2 regions of the Micromonospora sp. WMMD708 genome follow, and region 2 is predicted to be linked to the other one. Evidence: predicted binding sites of a transcription regulator. Region 2 holds the regulator's gene; the other holds the start of a gene.
The links. The regulator HspR, encoded in region 2, represses chaperone genes until heat shock. The targets are predictions, from matches to a motif close to TTGAGTNNNNNNNACTCAA.
Positions count from the first base shown of each region.

Region 1: a site for HspR is predicted at 6,230-6,248, ahead of lon (endopeptidase La). Genes of this name have one in related genera too.

Region 1 is NZ_CP186060.1:2,916,729-2,925,016, reverse strand. Features, by position in the region: gene ACN260_RS12860 (glycoside hydrolase family 9 protein) at 1-1,176, opposite strand, end outside; gene ACN260_RS12855 (2'-5' RNA ligase family protein) at 1,292-1,819, opposite strand; gene ACN260_RS12850 (DEAD/DEAH box helicase) at 1,918-3,636, shown strand; gene lon (endopeptidase La) at 3,870-6,206, opposite strand; gene ACN260_RS12840 (histone-like nucleoid-structuring protein Lsr2) at 6,450-6,797, shown strand; gene ACN260_RS12835 (hypothetical protein) at 7,011-8,288, opposite strand, start outside.
Region 2 is NZ_CP186060.1:6,485,952-6,494,239, reverse strand. Features, by position in the region: gene ACN260_RS28795 (ABC transporter) at 1-506, opposite strand, end outside; gene dnaK (molecular chaperone DnaK) at 714-2,588, shown strand; gene grpE (nucleotide exchange factor GrpE) at 2,625-3,368, shown strand; gene dnaJ (molecular chaperone DnaJ) at 3,450-4,631, shown strand; gene ACN260_RS28775 (heat shock protein transcriptional repressor HspR) at 4,660-5,103, shown strand; gene ACN260_RS28770 (hypothetical protein) at 5,331-5,540, shown strand; gene ACN260_RS28765 (hypothetical protein) at 5,631-6,062, opposite strand; gene ACN260_RS28760 (cation:proton antiporter) at 6,238-7,443, opposite strand; gene ACN260_RS28755 (cation:proton antiporter regulatory subunit) at 7,449-7,949, opposite strand; gene ACN260_RS28750 (winged helix-turn-helix domain-containing protein) at 8,089-8,288, opposite strand, start outside.

The sequences.
Region 1 (8,288 bases), 3.3 Mb from region 2:
GGAGCTCAGGTCGTTGCGGTAGCCGGTCGCGCCGGTGGTGGCGTACAGCTCCGCGGCCGCCCAGTAGAACTCGTCGGTGACGGTGTTGTCCTCGTACGCGCCGCCGCCGGTGTTGTCGGTGGCCGGGGCGAGCCGGTTCGGGTTCGCCTTCGCCGCAGCGTACGCCTTCTCGGCGGCGGCCAGGGCGCGGGAGGCGAAGGCGGCGTCGAACGGCTTCCACAGCCGGGACGCCTGGGCGGCCGTCGCCGCCATGTTGAGGGTGGCGGCGGTGCTCACCGGGGAGAGCAGCCGGGGCTCGCTGTCCAGCTCGGGACGGGTGGGCAGGGCGGTCCAGTTCTGGTCGTGGATCTTGTGGTGGACCATGCCGGCGTTGGTCCGGCCGTCCGGCACCTGCATCTTGAGCAGGAACTCCAACTCCCAGCGGGCCTCGTCGAGCACGTCCGGCACCCCGTTGGAGCGCTCGGGGATGGCCAGCGTGCCGTCGGCGACGGCGGAGCGGTCCGCCCCGTTCACGTACAGCGTGCGCTCGTAGATGTTCTGCAGCTGCCAGGTGGACAGGCCGCCGTTGACCACGTACTTGCCCTGGTCACCGGCGTCGTACCAACCACCGCGCACGTCCAGGGTGTAACCGCAGGAGGTGCGGCACGGCACGTTGTTGTCCCCCCGGTTGGGGGCGACGTTGACGTGCCCGGCCGGGCGGGCGTAGCGGGAACCGACGTACTGGGCGTCGATCGGGGTGCCGCTGCGCTGGTGGTAGAAGAACGCCAGCGAGTCGCCGCGCAGCCGACGGACCGGGTCGGCGGAGATGTCGAACGGGTAGCTGTTGCTCCCGCCGACCGACAGCACGTAACCGGTGCCCGGGGTGTCGTAGGCCGAGAAGTCCGCGATGTGCACCGGGTCGCCGGAGAGCGTGTCGGTACCCCGTACCGTGGTCTGCCCGGAGGCGACCGTGGCGCCGCCGGCGTTGCGCAGCGTCCAGCCCAGCGGGGAGTTCGCGGAGTTCACGACGGTGGCCTGCTTGGGCAGCCCTGGCACGTAGGCGACCTGGTTGACCTTGACCGGTGAGCCGGGGTCGGGGGCGGCGGAGGCGAGCTGCGGCACGGCCGCGAGCCCGCCGAGGGCGAGCAGGGCGGCAGCCGCGAGCGCGACCGGACGCCGTCGGGGATGCTGGGGCATGGGGCCTCTTCCGGTGGGGATGGCAGTGACCACCCGACCAGGCCGGCGCAGCAGTGATCCGCCGGGCGGTCGGATGGACCGTCGACGGGAGCGCTCCGCCCACCATAGACCACCGTCAGTCCGCCGGGAAGTCACCGCCCAGCGGCTGGACGGTCCGGGTGTCGCCGTCGTAGCTGCGCGCCGCCACGAGGGTGCCCGCCGGCCGCTCCCCGCCGACCAGGGCGCGGGCCAGCCGCCGGTCGTGGTCGCGGAAGCGCAGCGCGAGGCTCAGGTGCGGCACCCAGTTCCCCGGGGCGTGCCAGGGCCGCTGCCCGTCCGCGCCGTCCAGCGCCGCCCAGACGGCTGCGTGCAGGGCGGTCAGCGCCGGGCCGGGCCGGACCAGCCACACCAGCGGGGCGCTGCCGTCGAGCACCGTCACCCGCTCCAGGGTGACCGGCAGCGGCAGCGCGGTGGCGAAGAGGGCGGCGAGCCGGTCGGCCGCGCCGGGCGGGAACGCCTCGACGGCGGCCAGCGTCAGGTGCGGCCGGTTCGTCGGGTGGCCGTGCCGGGCCAGGCTGGGCAGCCCCGCCGCGGCCAGCCGCTCCCAGGCGGCCCGCACCGTGCGCTCCAGCGCCGGGCAGCAGAGCAGTTCCACCGTACGCACGTCCGTCAGGCTAGCCGGCGGGCGGCGTGGCTGTGCCGGTCGGCACGGTGGGGCCGGTCGGCGGCACGGCCCGACCGGGGTGATGGAAAACTTTGGTCATGAGTTCCACACCCACACCGACCGACCTCTCCGCGCCCGACGACTCCGACGGCGGGCCCGCCTTCGTGGATCTCGGGCTGCGCGCCGAGCTGCTGGGCGCTCTCGCCGCGCTCGGCTACGAGGAGCCGACCCCGATCCAGCGGGAGGCGATCCCCCTGCTGCTGTCGGGACGGGACCTGCTCGGGCAGGCGGCCACCGGTACGGGCAAGACCGCCGCGTTCGCCCTGCCCCTGTTGCAGCGGATGCCGCAGGACCGTCAGGGCGGTGACCCGGTGTCGCTGGTGCTGGTGCCCACCCGGGAACTGGCCGTGCAGGTCTCCGAGGCGTTCCACCGCTACGGCAAGGACCTGGGCGCCCGGGTGCTGCCGATCTACGGCGGCCAGCCGATCGGCCGCCAGCTGCGCGCCCTGGACCTGGGCGTGGACGTGGTGGTGGCGACCCCGGGCCGGGCGCTGGACCACATCGCCCGGGGCACCCTGCGGTTGGGGTCGCTGGCCACGGTGGTGCTGGACGAGGCCGACGAGATGCTCGACATGGGCTTCGCCGAGGACATCGAGGCGATCCTGGAGCACGCGCCCGCGCAGCGGCAGACGGTGCTCTTCTCGGCCACCATGCCGGCCCGGATCGACGGGTTGGCCCGCCAGCACCTGACCGACCCGGAGCGCATCCAGATCGGGCGGGAGCAGCCGGTCGCCGGCGAGGCCCCCCGGGTACGGCAGAGCGCCTACATCGTCAGCCGGGCGCACAAGCCGGCGCTGCTGGGTCGGGTGCTGGACGTGGAGTCCCCGACCGCGGCGATCGTCTTCTGCCGCAGCCGGGAGGAGGTGGACCGGCTCACCGAGACGATGAACGGGCGCGGCTACCGGGCCGAGGCGTTGCACGGCGGGATGAGCCAGGAGCAGCGCGACCGGGTGATGGGGCGGCTGCGTGCCGGCACCGCCGACCTGTTGGTGGCCACCGACGTGGCGGCCCGGGGGCTGGACGTCGAGCAGCTCACCCACGTGGTCAACTACGACGTGCCGTCCGCGCCGGAGTCGTACGTGCACCGCATCGGCCGGGTGGGTCGGGCCGGCCGGGAGGGGGTGGCGATCACCCTGGCCGAGCCCCGGGAGCACCGGATGCTCAAGACCATCGAGCGGGTCACCGGCCAGCGGATCACCATCGACAAGATCCCGACGGTGGCCGACCTGCGCACCCGGCGGCTGGCGCTGACCCAGGCGGCGCTGCGGGAGAGCCTGCTGGAGGACGACCTGGACCCGTTCCGGGTGATCGTCGAGTCGCTGTCGGACGAGTTCGACCTGATGGAGGTGGCGCTGGCGGCGGTCAAGCTGGCCCACGAGGCGGCCCTGCCGGGCTCCGACGACGAGGAGGAGATCCCGCAGGTGTCGGTCCGTCCGCCCCGGGAGCCCCGGGCCGGGTACGACGGCCGGGGTGGGGACCGGCGCGGCGGCGGCCGGCCCCGCACGGGTGGCACCGCGCAGGTCTTCATCGGTCTGGGCCGCCGGGCGGGGGTCCGCCCGCAGGACCTGGTCGGCGCGATCACCGGGGAGACCCGGGTCAGCGGCCGGGACATCGGCTCGATCGAGATCGCCGACCGGTTCTCGCTGGTGGAGGTGCCGCAGGGTGTCGCCGACGAGGTGATCGCCGGGCTGCGCAACAGCACCATCAAGGGACGCAAGGCGACCGTACGCCGCGACCGCGGCGTCGACGGGCGCTGACCCGGACGCGACACCGGCCCGCACCCCTGAACGGGGCGCGGGCCGGTCGCGTTCGTCAGAGCGGGTACGGCCCGAACCGCCCCCAGGCGACGAGCGCCGCCAGGACCAGCAACACCACGGTCAACACGGTGGCGGGGTGTTACCTGGCGCGGGCGTGCACCACGACCGCGCCGGCCCCCACCCACGGCCCCCGACGCCGGGCGCGACGCCGAGGGCCGTGGGTGGGTTCCGCCTCAGGCGGCGCCGACCGGTCGACCGCCGAGCGTGTCCGCGTCGATCTCGGCCGGGCGCAACGCCAGGGCGAGCACGTCGGCCACGTCGGCCAGGGTGTGCACGGTCAACGCCTCGCGCACCTCGGCGGGCAGGTCGTCGAGGTCCGGCTCGTTGCGGGCCGGGATGATCACCTCGGTCAGGCCGGCCCGGTGCGCGGCGAGCAGCTTCTGCTTCACCCCGCCGATGGGCAGCACCCGCCCGGACAGTGTCACCTCGCCGGTCATCCCGAACTCGGGCCGTACCGGTCGGCCGGTCACCAGGGACGCCAGCGCCGTGACCATGGTGATGCCGGCGCTCGGACCGTCCTTGGGCACCGCACCCGCCGGTACGTGCAGGTGGATCCGGCGTCCGGCCAGGACGTTCGGGTCCAGGCCGTAGCGCCGCCCGTTGGCGCGCAGGTACGACAGCGCGATGTGGGCGGACTCCTTCATCACGTCACCGAGCTGCCCGGTGAGGGTCAGCCCCGGCTCACCGTCCATGCTGGTGGCCTCGATGAAGAGCACGTCGCCGCCGGCGCCGGTGACGGCCAGGCCGGTGGCCACGCCGGGCACCGCCGTCCGCTCGGCCGATTCCGGGGTGAACTTCGGCCGGCCCAGGTAGCGGGCCAGGGTGTCGGTGTCGACCCGGACCGGGGTCGGGTCGGTGGCCAGGGCCACGGCGACCTTGCGCAGGATCTTCGCCAGGGCCCGTTCGAGCTGCCGGACGCCCGCCTCCCGGGTGTACTCACCGGCGATCAGCGCCAGCACCCCGTCGGTGACGGTCACCTCGTCGGCGGTCAGGCCGGCCCGCTGGAGTTGCCGGGGCAGCAGGTGGTCGCGGGCGATGGCGACCTTCTCGTCCTCGGTGTACCCGTCCAGGGTGACCAGTTCCATCCGGTCCAGCAGCGGGCCGGGGATGGTCTCCACCACGTTGGCGGTGGCCAGGAAGAGCACGTCGGACAGGTCGAGGTCGACTTCGAGGTAGTGGTCGCGGAAGGTGTGGTTCTGGGCCGGGTCGAGCACCTCCAGCAGGGCGGCGGCGGGATCCCCGGCGTACCCGACGGCGAGCTTGTCGACCTCGTCGAGGAGCACCACCGGGTTCATCGAGCCGGCCTCGCGCAGCGCGCGGACGATCCGACCGGGCAGCGCGCCGACGTAGGTACGCCGGTGCCCACGGATCTCGGCTTCGTCGCGGACGCCGCCGAGGGAGACCCGCACGAAGTTACGGCCCAGTGCCCGGGCCACCGACTCGCCGAGGCTGGTCTTGCCGACACCGGGCGGGCCGGCGAGGGCGAGCACCGCGCCGGAGCCGCGTCCACCGACCACCCCGAGGTTGCGCTCGGCGCGCCGGTTGCGCACCGCGAGGTACTCCAGGATGCGGTCCTTGACGTCGGCCAGGCCGGCGTGGTCGGCGTCGAGCACCGCCCGCGCCGCCGTCAGGTCGGTGTTGTCGTCGGTTCGCGTGTTCCACGGCATTTCCAGGACCGTGTCCAGCCAGGTCCTGATCCAGCCCGCCTCGGGTGAGGCGTCGCTGGCCCGCTCCAGCTTGCCGACCTCGCGCAGTGCCGCCTCGCGGACCTTGTCCGGCAGGTCGGCTGACTCCACCCGGGAGCGGTAGTCGGCGGCACCGTCCGGCTCGTCCTCGCCGAGTTCCTTGCGGATCGCGGCGAGCTGCTGGCGGAGCAGGAACTCCCGTTGGGACTTCTCCAGGCCCTCCCGTACGTCGCTGGTGATCTGCTCGGTGACCTCCTGCTCGGCCAGGTGGTCCTTCACCCAGCCGACGAGCAGGTCCAGCCGGGCGGTGACGTCGGGCGCGGCGAGCAGTTCGGTCTTCTGCGCCAGGCTGAGCCACGGCGCGTAGCCGGCCGCGTCGGCCAGTTCGGACAGGTCGGTCATCCGCTCCATCGCGTCGATGACCTGCCAGGCGCCCCGCTGCTGGAGCACGGAGGTCATCAGGGCGCGGTACTCACGGGCCAGGTCACGGGCGCGACCGGCGGGGGCGGGTTCGTCGAGCCGGGTGGCCTCCACCCACAGCGCCGCACCGGGTCCGGGGACGCCGGAGCCGATCCGGGCGCGGGCGAGGCCGCGCACCACGGCGGCGGGCTCACCGTCGGGGAGGCGGCCCACCTTCTCGATGGTGGCGATCGTGCCGACGGGGCCGTACTCGCCGTCGATGCGGGGAACGGCGAGCAGGGTCTTGTCGCCGCTGGCCCGGGCGGCGTCGACGGCGGCCTGGGTGGTCGGGTCGAGGGTCACCGGGATGACCATGCCGGGCAGCAGGACGACGTCGGTCAGGGGAAGTACCGGAAGGGTTGCCATCGGACACCTGCCATCACTTGAGGTTGAGCGTGTCTCACTCAAGTCACAAACCGTGCCCCGTGTTCCGACGTGTGACTCAGGACACATCCCAGCAGCACCGCCACCGCCGGCCAGCATTGGCCGCACCCGGATTTCCCAGGATTGACGCGACCCGCCAAATGAAAGGGAGGCATATTGTTGCGGATTTGCCGTCAGATACGTCAAACTCTTAGCACACCCCGATCACCACAGGGAGTAATGGCGATGGCAAGGAAAGTAATCACCGTTCTGACCGACGACCTCGACGGCGGAAAGGCCGATCGGACCGTCGAGTTCAGCCTGGATGGGGCGGCGTACACCATCGACCTCTCCGACGAGAACGCGGGGGTGCTGCGCAAGGCGCTCGACGCCTACATCACCGCTGGCCGTCGAATGGGTCGAGGCGCCGTCGAGTCCGGTCGCCCGGCCCGGCGCCCGGCCCGGCCCGGCGTCTCGGGAATGGATCGCGAGCAGAACCGCGCCATCCGGGAATGGGCGACCAAGAACGGACACGAAATCTCCGAGCGCGGGCGCATCCCGGTCTCGGTCGTGGAGGCGTGGAAGAACCGCTGACAGCGGGCCGGATCACGAACGGGCACGCCGGGGTCACGCTGGGATATCAGCGTGACCCCGGCGTTTTTGCCGTGTCCACAATTTCCATCCGACGACCCCGCACCGAAAACATCCGCCGGTACGCTGTCCGCCCGCCGCACGCACCCGCGGGCACGCAACGACTGCGGGCCACCCCGGGGTTCCCGGGGTGGCCCGCAGTCGTTGCCGGTCGGGTCAGTTGACCCGGATGCGCACCACGTCGAAGGCGGGGGTCTGGTTGGCCCGCTCCATCATCGGCACCCGGTGCGAGCCGTCACCGGCCCAGACCGCGCACTGCGCCGTACCCGACTGCGGCAGGCCCGGGATCTGGATGGTCACGTCGTCGGCCTGGTTGCCGCCCTTGCCGTCCTCGGTGGCGACGAAGAACGCCGGCACGTCCTGCGGGTTCGAGGGCGCCTGGTTGGTGTTCTGGAGCATCCGGCAGGCGGTGTGGAAGTGACCGCGGGTCAAGCCCTGACCGTTGAGCACCGAACTCTCCAGATAGTAGCCGCCCTGGCCGGCCGCCAGGAACCGGTCACGGACCAGGTTGCGGGTGGAGACCTTCAGGGTGAAGGCCTGGTTGCGCTGGACCTGGTTGGGGAACTGCGTGATCAGCAGCGACGGGTTGTTGGCCGCCGCGCCCACCTCACCGAACGCGGTGCTGACGCACCGGTTGCCGTTCTGGAAGCCGTCGTGCGCCTGCAGCCGGCTGTTGGCGCAGTCCTTCGCCAGCACGCCCAGCGCGTTGCCGTTGTTGCCGCCGTTGTTGTTCTGGCCGCCGTTGTTGCCGTTCTGGCCGCCGTTGTTCCCGTTGTTGCCGTTCTGGCCGCCGTTGTTGCCGTTCTGACCACCGTTGTTGCCGCCGTTGTTGGCCGCCACCTGGCAGCCGGCGAGCTGCTCCAGGCCCTGCGGGCGCTGGGCGAAGCGGCCGATCGCGGTGGCGATCCGGTTCAGCGCCGACCGGCGCTTGTCGGCCAGCGGGCCGAGGATGGCGTTGTCGATGAACGCCTTGCCGTTGCGCCCCTCGGCCGCCAACCGCTTGTTGGCGTCGTCGATCTGGGTCTTGAGCAGGGCGAGTTCCTTGTCCACCTCGGCCTTGGCCTGGGCCGGGATCTGCGGCAGCCGGGGGGTGACCTCCGGGCAGGCCACCGTCGAGGCCAGCGTGGTCACCGGCGCGTTGCCCGCCTTGACGGCCTGGCACTCGGCGACGGACATCTGACCGTCACCCCAGTGGTTGCGGACCCATCTGCCGTTCTGCCACGTCTGGGTGGTGCTGCCGCGCCCGCTCGGCGAGGTGGCACCGGGGCTCGGTGCGACGCAGGCCGACGAGACGTTGCGGGTCTGCTGCCTCGGCTTGTCCCCGGCCGAGGAGATCTGGGTGACGGCGGCGATACCGCCGAAGACGACGAGCGCACCGACCGCCGCCAGCAGCCGCTTGCTCCGCGCGTTACCGGAAGACCGGCGTGCCCCTGT
Region 2 (8,288 bases):
GCGAGCGCGGGGGCGGTGACCAGGTGCAGGGTGCCTGGGTCCTCGCTGGGCTCGTTGGTGCGGGTCAGGCCGGGCAGCAGGTCGCCCTGGCGGAACCAGGCGGCGTCGGCGGGGTTGCAGACCAGCACCGGGGAGCGGGTGGTGGGGCGCAGCACCCCGGCGGCGCTCACCCGGGCCTGGACCAGGCTGTTGACCAGTGTGGACTTGCCCGCGCCGGTGGAGCCGCCGACGACCACGAGCAGCGGGGCGTCGAGCCGGGCCAGCCGGGGCAGCAGGTAGTCGTCGAGCTGGTCGGTCAGCGCCCGGCCGGTGTGCCGGGCAGGCTCGGCCGAGGGCAGCGCCAGCGGGAACCGGGCCGCGCCGATCGCGGCCCGCAGGCCGGTGAGGGCGGCGGGCAGGCCGTCTCCGGTGGGGCCGGGCGGCGTCTCGTCGGTCTCCGACGGCCCGGTGCGGGCGGCGACGGTGGGCGCGCCGGACCGGGTGGCGGGATCGCCGTGCGTCGTCACCGCTAAAGCGTGCCCGACCGATGCAACAGAGACAACCGGAGGGTAGTAACGGTCAGGTTGCGTCGGGTCGGCTCAACTCGACTTGCACTTTGGCGATCGCGTGGCACTATTGAGTCAAGTTCACTCAACTTGTGGTGCGGTCGCTCCGGGCGACCCGCCGGGTAGGCCCTCTGACCTGCCCACCCGTTACGAAGCGAGGAAGCGAAGATGGCACGTGCGGTCGGTATCGACCTCGGCACGACGAACTCCTGCGTCAGCGTTCTCGAGGGCGGTGAGCCCACCGTCATCGCCAACGCTGAGGGCTCGCGGACGACCCCGTCGATCGTCGCGTTCGCCCGCAACGGCGAGGTGCTCGTCGGTGAGGTCGCCAAGCGCCAGGCGGTGACCAACCCGGACCGGACCATCCGCTCGGTCAAGCGGGAGATCGGCACCAACTGGACCGTCGACATCGACGGCAAGAAGTACACTCCGCAGGAGATCTCGGCGCGCACGCTGATGAAGCTCAAGCGGGACGCCGAGGCCTACCTGGGCGAGCAGATCACCGACGCGGTGATCACCGTCCCGGCCTACTTCAACGACGGCCAGCGCCAGGCCACCAAGGAGGCCGGCGAGATCGCCGGCTTCAACGTGCTGCGGATCGTCAACGAGCCGACCGCGGCGGCCCTGGCGTACGGGCTGGACAAGGGCTCCAAGGAGCAGACCGTCCTGGTCTTCGACCTCGGTGGCGGCACCTTCGACGTGTCCCTGCTGGAGCTGGCCGAGGGCGTCGTCGAGGTCAAGTCGACCAGCGGTGACAACCAGCTCGGCGGCGACGACTGGGACCAGCGGATCATCGACCACCTGGTGAAGACGTTCCGGGGCGAGCACGGCATCGACCTCGGCCAGGACAAGATGGCGCTGCAGCGGCTCCGCGAGGCGGCCGAGAAGGCCAAGATCGAGCTGTCGGCGGCGACCACCACCAACATCAACCTGCCGTACATCACCGCCGGGTCGGCCGGCCCGCTGCACCTGGACGTGACGCTCAGCCGCGCCGAGTTCCAGCGGATGACGCAGGACCTGCTGGACCGCTGCAAGGGCCCGTTCGAGCAGGCCGTGAAGGACGCCGGCATCAAGATCGCCGACGTCGACCACGTGATCCTGGTCGGCGGCTCCACCCGGATGCCGGCCGTGACCGACCTGGTCAAGCAGCTCACCGGCCGCGACCCGAACAAGGGCGTCAACCCGGACGAGGTCGTCGCCGTCGGCGCGGCCCTGCAGGCCGGTGTGCTCAAGGGCGAGGTCAAGGACGTCCTGCTGCTCGACGTGACCCCGCTGAGCCTGGGCATCGAGACCAAGGGCGGCATCTTCACCAAGCTCATCGAGCGCAACACCACCATCCCGACCAAGCGCTCCGAGGTCTTCACCACGGCCGACGACAACCAGCCGTCGGTGCTGATCCAGGTGTTCCAGGGCGAGCGCGAGATCGCGGCGTACAACAAGAAGCTCGGCACCTTCGAGCTGACCGGCCTCCCGCCGGCGCCGCGCGGCGTGCCGCAGATCGAGGTCACCTTCGACATCGACGCCAATGGCATCGTCAACGTGCACGCCAAGGACCTGGGCACCGGCAAGGAACAGAAGATGACGATCACCGGCGGCTCGTCGCTGCCGAAGGACGACATCGAGCGGATGCGCCGGGACGCCGAGGAGCACGCCGACGACGACAAGCGTCGCCGGGAGGAGGCCGAGACCCGCAACGTGGCCGAGGCGCTCCAGTGGCAGACCGAGAAGTTCCTCGCCGAGAGCGGTGACAAGCTGCCCACGGAGAACCGGGAGCAGCTCAACGAGGCCCTCGGCGAGCTGCGCGGCGCGCTCGGCGGCCAGGACATCGAGAAGATCAAGGCGGCCCACGAGCGGCTCGCCCAGGTCTCCCAGCAGGCCGGTTCGCTGCTCTACTCGCAGCAGGCCGAGCAGGGTGAGCAACCGGGCGCGGCCGGCGCGGGTGCCGGAGCCGGCGCGGGTGCCGCCGGTGCCGCCGGTGCCCCGAAGGCGGGCGGCCCGGACGACGTGGTCGACGCGGAGATCGTCGACGAGGACAAGAAGTGACGGTCCGCGCCACCGCACAGGGAACGAGGTAGTCGCATGACGGAGAAGCCACGAGCCGCCGACCCGGACACCTCCGGGTCGACGCCGGGTGGCTCCGCGCCCGCCGACGACGGGCCGCGGGTCGTCATCCGGGACAACCGCAAGCTCGGCAAGACCGAGGAGACGCCTGCCGCCGCCGATGCCGGGGCCGACGTCCCGGCCGAGGGGCTGGTCGAGGAGTCCGAGGTGGTGGTCGACGAGATCGAGGCCGAGGCCACCGCCCTCGACGGCCCCGCACCGACCGGTCCGCCGGTGGTGGACGCCCCCGCGCAGCCGGTCGACGGCAGCACCCCGGGCTCCCCGCTCGGTGCCGAGCTGGAAGCCCTCCGGGCCGAGCTGGACGAGCGGACCCGGGACCTGCAGCGGGTGTCGGCGGAGTACGCCAACTACCGCAAGCGGGTGGACCGGGACCGGGGCGTGGTCCAGGAGCAGGCGACCGGCTCGGTGCTCGCCGCGCTGCTGCCGATCCTGGACGACCTGGACCGGGCCCGGGAACACGGCGACCTGGTCGGGCCGTTCGGCACCGTGGCCGAGCAGCTCACCACGGCGCTGGGCAAGTTCGGCCTGACGCCCTTCGGTGAGCAGGGCGACCCGTTCGACCCGACCCGGCACGAGGCGGTCGCGCACCAGACCTCACCGGACGTCGACGAGCCCACCTGCGTGCAGGTGATGCGTCGGGGTTACCTGCTCGGCGAGCGGCTGCTGCGGCCGGCGATGGTCGCGGTCGCCGACCCGGAATAGTGCACGGCCATCCGGTCGCCCCGCCCGCCTCGGAAGGCGGGCGGGGCGACCGGGCCACATCTCACGGAAGGGGGTGGACCGGTGAGTTCCAAGGACTGGATCGAGAAGGACTTCTACGCCACGTTGGGCGTGGAGAAGTCCGCCTCCTCGGACGAGATCAAGAAGTCGTACCGGAAACTGGCCCGGGAGTCGCACCCGGACCACAACCCCGGTGACCCGAAGGCCGAGGAGCGGTTCAAGGCCGTCTCCGAGGCGTACGCGGTGCTCGGTGACGACGCCAAACGCCGCGAGTACGACGAGATGCGTTCGCTGTTCGGCTCGGGCGCGTTCCGTCGGGGCGCCCGTGGTGCGGGTCAGCCCGGCGGGGTCCCGTTCGACGTCTCCGACCTGTTCGGCGGCGGTGGCGGCGGGGACAGCCGGTTCGGTGGCGGCGGCTTCACCGACCTGTTCAGTTCGATCTTCTCCGGCGGCGGGGGCACCGGCCCGACCCGGGCGCGTGGCCCGGCCCGGGGCCGGGACGTGGAGGCCGAGGTCGCGCTCGACTTCGGCGACGCCGTCCGGGGCGTCACCCTGCCGTTGACGTTGCGCGCCCCCGGGGTCTGCGACACCTGCCACGGCAACGGCGCGAAGCCGGGCACCCAGCCGACGGCCTGCCCGGTCTGCCACGGTGCCGGGGTGACCACCCGGGACCAGGGGTCGTTCAGCTTCTCCGAGCCGTGCCGCAACTGCCAGGGCGTCGGGACGGTCGTCGAGGAGAAGTGCCCCGAGTGCCAGGGCACCGGCGGGGTCACCAAGACCCGCACGCTCAACGTCCGGTTCCCCGCCGGGGTGGCCGACGGGCAGCGGATCAGGCTGGCCGGTCGGGGCGAGCCGGGGCAGCGTGGTGGGCCGGCGGGTGACCTGTTCGTGCAGGTGAAGGTGCGCCCGGACGACCTGTTCGGGCGTACCGGTGACGACCTGACACTGGCCGTGCCGATCACCTTCGCCGAGGCGGTGCTCGGCACCGACCTGCGGGTGCCCACGCTGGACGGCGCGGTGACCCTGCGCGTGCCGCCGGGCACCCCGTCCGGGCGGGTGCTGCGGGCCCGGGGCAAGGGTGTCGTACGACGGGACGGGCGGGCCGGCGACCTGCTGGTCACGCTGGACGTGGTGGTGCCGGCGACGGTGTCGGACGAGGCGCGGGCGGCGCTGGAGTCGTTCGCCGACGCGACGCCACCGGCGGCCCGGGAACATCTCGACGCGCGGGTGCGTCGGGTCGGTTGACCGGTGGACGGGTGCGGAGGTGAGTGGGATGTCGGACGGGTTCGTCGGTTCGGGTGACCCTGCCTACGAGGCCAAGGTGCTGATGATCTCGGTAGCGGCACGGATGGCGGGCATGCACCCGCAGACGCTGCGCCAGTACGACCGGCTCGGCCTGGTGCAGGCCGGCCGGGCGGCCGGTGGCGGCCGACGCTACAGCGTGCGGGACGTCGTCCTGCTGCGCGAGGTGCAGCGGCTCAGCCAGGACGAGGGTGTCAACCTGGCCGGGGTGAAGCGGATCATCGGGCTGGAACGCCTGGTGGAGCAGGCCCAGCAGCGGGTGGCCCGGCTGGAGGCGGAGCTGGACGCCGCGTACCGGCGGATCGCCGAGTTGGAGACGCTGGCCAGTGGCTTCTCCCGGGGCGATCTGGTGCCGACCAGCCGCACCTCGACGGCGCTGGTGGTCTGGCGTCCCCGCCGCAGCGGCCCGGCATGATCGATACTTGGGCGGGTGGTCCGGCACCGTCGCCGTACGGGCCCGGCATGATCAACGCCTCTGGGCGCGGATAGCGGCATCCCCTGGACGGGATGCCGCTATTCGGCGTATCCGGAGTGATCCGGCCGGCGGGGTTCAGGCATTCCGCCGCCGGGAGCAGGGCTGTCCCGTTAACCTGTGAATCAGGCGCAAGCGGACCAATCCGGACTCCGACAGCGGGGGGAACCGTGGCGGAATCGGCGAAGAAGGTGGCCCGGCAGGCGGAGGAGCGGCTCAACCAGGTGGCCGAGAACGTCCGGAAGAAGTTCGACCGGGTCACCCGGCGCACGTTCTCCGACACGGTGAAGGACGGCAGGTTCGCCGACCGGGACGCCCGGAGGGCGAACCGGGGGCAGGCCGAGCCGAAACGCGGCAACCAGGGCGAACCGCAACGCTGACGATCCGCCGACGTGCGGGCCGGGACCCACGGGGGGTCCCGGCCCGTTCGCCGTCCGGGCGTGGTGGGGCGGGTCCGGCCGAGCGCGACGTCAGCCGAGGCGGCGGTTGTCCCGCACCAGGCCACCCTCGCACCAGTCGTGGTAGGTGAAGAGTTCCTGCCGGGCCAGCAGCATCCGGCTGTTGTGCGCCCAGTTGCGCAGCAACTCGTCACCGTCACGCTCGGCCTGCTCCACCAGCTTGCGGAACCGACGCCGGGGGTGGGCGCGGAACTTCGTCCGGATGCCGTCGGCGGCGTAGATGTAGAGGCAGTGCAGGGCGAACCGGCGGGCCGGGCAGGCCGGGTCCCGGGCCAGATCGAAGAGGGTGAGCACCAGGTGGTCACCCGCCACCAGCAGGTCCCAGTCCTGGGGCAGCGAGGTCAACGGCACCGAGTCGGGTTGGTACGCCCAGGCCCGCAACTCCGCGGGCGACGGGTCGACGGGGTTGGCGAAGCCGCGGAACGTCGGACCGTGCGCGCTCACCGGCAACCTTCCCGCTCACGCCCGCGGGATGTCTCCGTCCGCCCGCGAGACCCTGGCCTGCTGGGGCGCAACGCTAGCCGTCGTCACCCGGCCGGCGGAAGACCTGCCGGGAAGCAATTCGGCAACGAATGCCCTGGCCAGGCCGACCCGTGCGGTCGGCCTGGCCAGGCGAAACTCAATCGGTGGCGGGTACCGGTCGGGGGTGCTGGGCGGCGATCCGCCGACGCAGCCGCTGCTTGAACCAGCGCATGTCGGGCAGCCGGGCGAGCATCGGGCCGGTGATCACGGTGATCAGCACGTACGCCGTGGCGAGCGCGGCCAGCCTGGGTTCGACGGTGCCGGCGGCGACCGCGAGACCGGCGATGACGATCGAGAACTCACCGCGCGGCATCAGGGCGAAACCTGCCCGCCACCGGCCGGGCTCGGCGATCCCGGCCCGCCGGGCCGCCAGGTAGCCGGTGGCCAGCTTCGTCCCCATGGTGACCACGGCCAGCACGATCGCGGGCAGGAGTACCGGCGGCATGTCCCGGGGGTCGGTGACCAGGCCGAAGAAGACGAAGAAGACGGCGGCGAAGAGGTCCCGCAGCGGGGAGAGCAGTTCGGTGGCGTGGTGCGCCACCGGCCCGGACAGGGCGATGCCGACCAGGAACGCCCCGACGGCGGCGGAGACCTGGAGCCGGGCGGCGATCCCGGCCACCAGCAGGGTCAGGCCGAGCACCCCGAGCAGCAGCGCCTCCGGATCCTTCGCCGACAGGGCGGCGGAGATCAGATGGCCGAAGCGGATGGCGACGACCAGCACGACCACCACGGTGAGCACCGCGATGCCGAGTGCCATCCCGCCCTTGACCAGGCCCACGCCGGCCAGCAGCGCGGTCACCAGCGGCAGGTAGAGCGCCATGGCCAGGTCCTCGATGACGAGCACGGACAGGATGACCGGGGTTTCCCGGTTACCGACCCGGCCGAGGTCGCCGAGCACCTTGGCGATCACGCCGGAGGACGAGATCCAGGTGATGCCGCCGAGCACCACCGCCGCCACCCAGCCCCAACCGAGCAGCAGCGCGAAGCCGAACCCGGGCAGGGCGTTGAGGACCGCGTCGATCAGCCCGGCCGGCGCCGCCGAGCGCAGGTTGCCGACCAACTCGTTTGCGCTGTATTCCAGGCCGAGCATGACCAGCAGCAGGATGACGCCGATCTCGGCGCCGACGGCGAAGAACTCCTCGCTGGCGGCCAGCGGCAGCAGACCGCCGTGGCCGAACGCGAGGCCGGCGAGCAGGTAGAGCGGGATGGGGGAGACGCCGAACCGGCGGCTGAGCCGACCGAGCAGCCCGAGCAGCAGGAGGAGGGCGCCGACCTCGACCAGTAGGGTTGTGGTTTCGTGCATCCGCCTCAGCCGTCCGGGTCACTGTCGGCGAGGATGGCGGTCACCCCGTCGAGACCCTGCCGGGTGCCGACCACGACCACCACGTCACCGGCCGCGAAGCGGAAGGTGGGATCGGGCGAGACGTTGACCTCGCCGTGGCGGAGCACCGCCACGATCGAGGCGCTGGTGCGGGTGCGTGCCTTGGTGTCACCGAGCCGCTTGTTGACGTACTTCGACCCGGCCGGGATGGCGATCTGCTCGGTGAGCAGCCCGGCCGCCTGCTCGCGCAGACCGGAGAGCTGACCCAGCATCAGCGACGCGCCGAGGATGTCGGCAAGTGCCTCGGCCTCGTCGTCGGTCAGCGGGATGTCGTGCTGACAGGAGTCGGGATCGTCCGGGTCGTAGAGGACCAGGTCGCGGCGGCCATTGCGGTGGGAGACCACACCGAGCCGGCGGCCGGACTCCGTCATCAGATCATGACGGACGCCGATTCCCGGTAGGGCGGTCTGTTCGACACGTACTCGCACGGACGAGAGGCTATACCCTGCCCTCCACCTCGGCCTGTCGGACGTCTGCCCTGCTCGCGAGCGTTCTACGGCCCGGCACCGGCTGTGGTCGCCGGCTCGCCGGTCGGTAACCCTGCGGGGCCGGGCGGCCCGTTCAGGGTCAGGCCTCAGCGGGTGCGGCGACGAAGACCCCGACCCCTTCCAGGGTTTCGGTCAGGCCGGTGGCGCGCAGGATCATCATGGCCTTGCCGACCACGGTGTCCGACACGCCGTATTCCGTGCACAACTGCGACCTGCTCGGCAACTTGGTGCCGGGCGGCCACTCTCCCGAATCGATCTTGTTCTTCAGCTCGTCTGCGA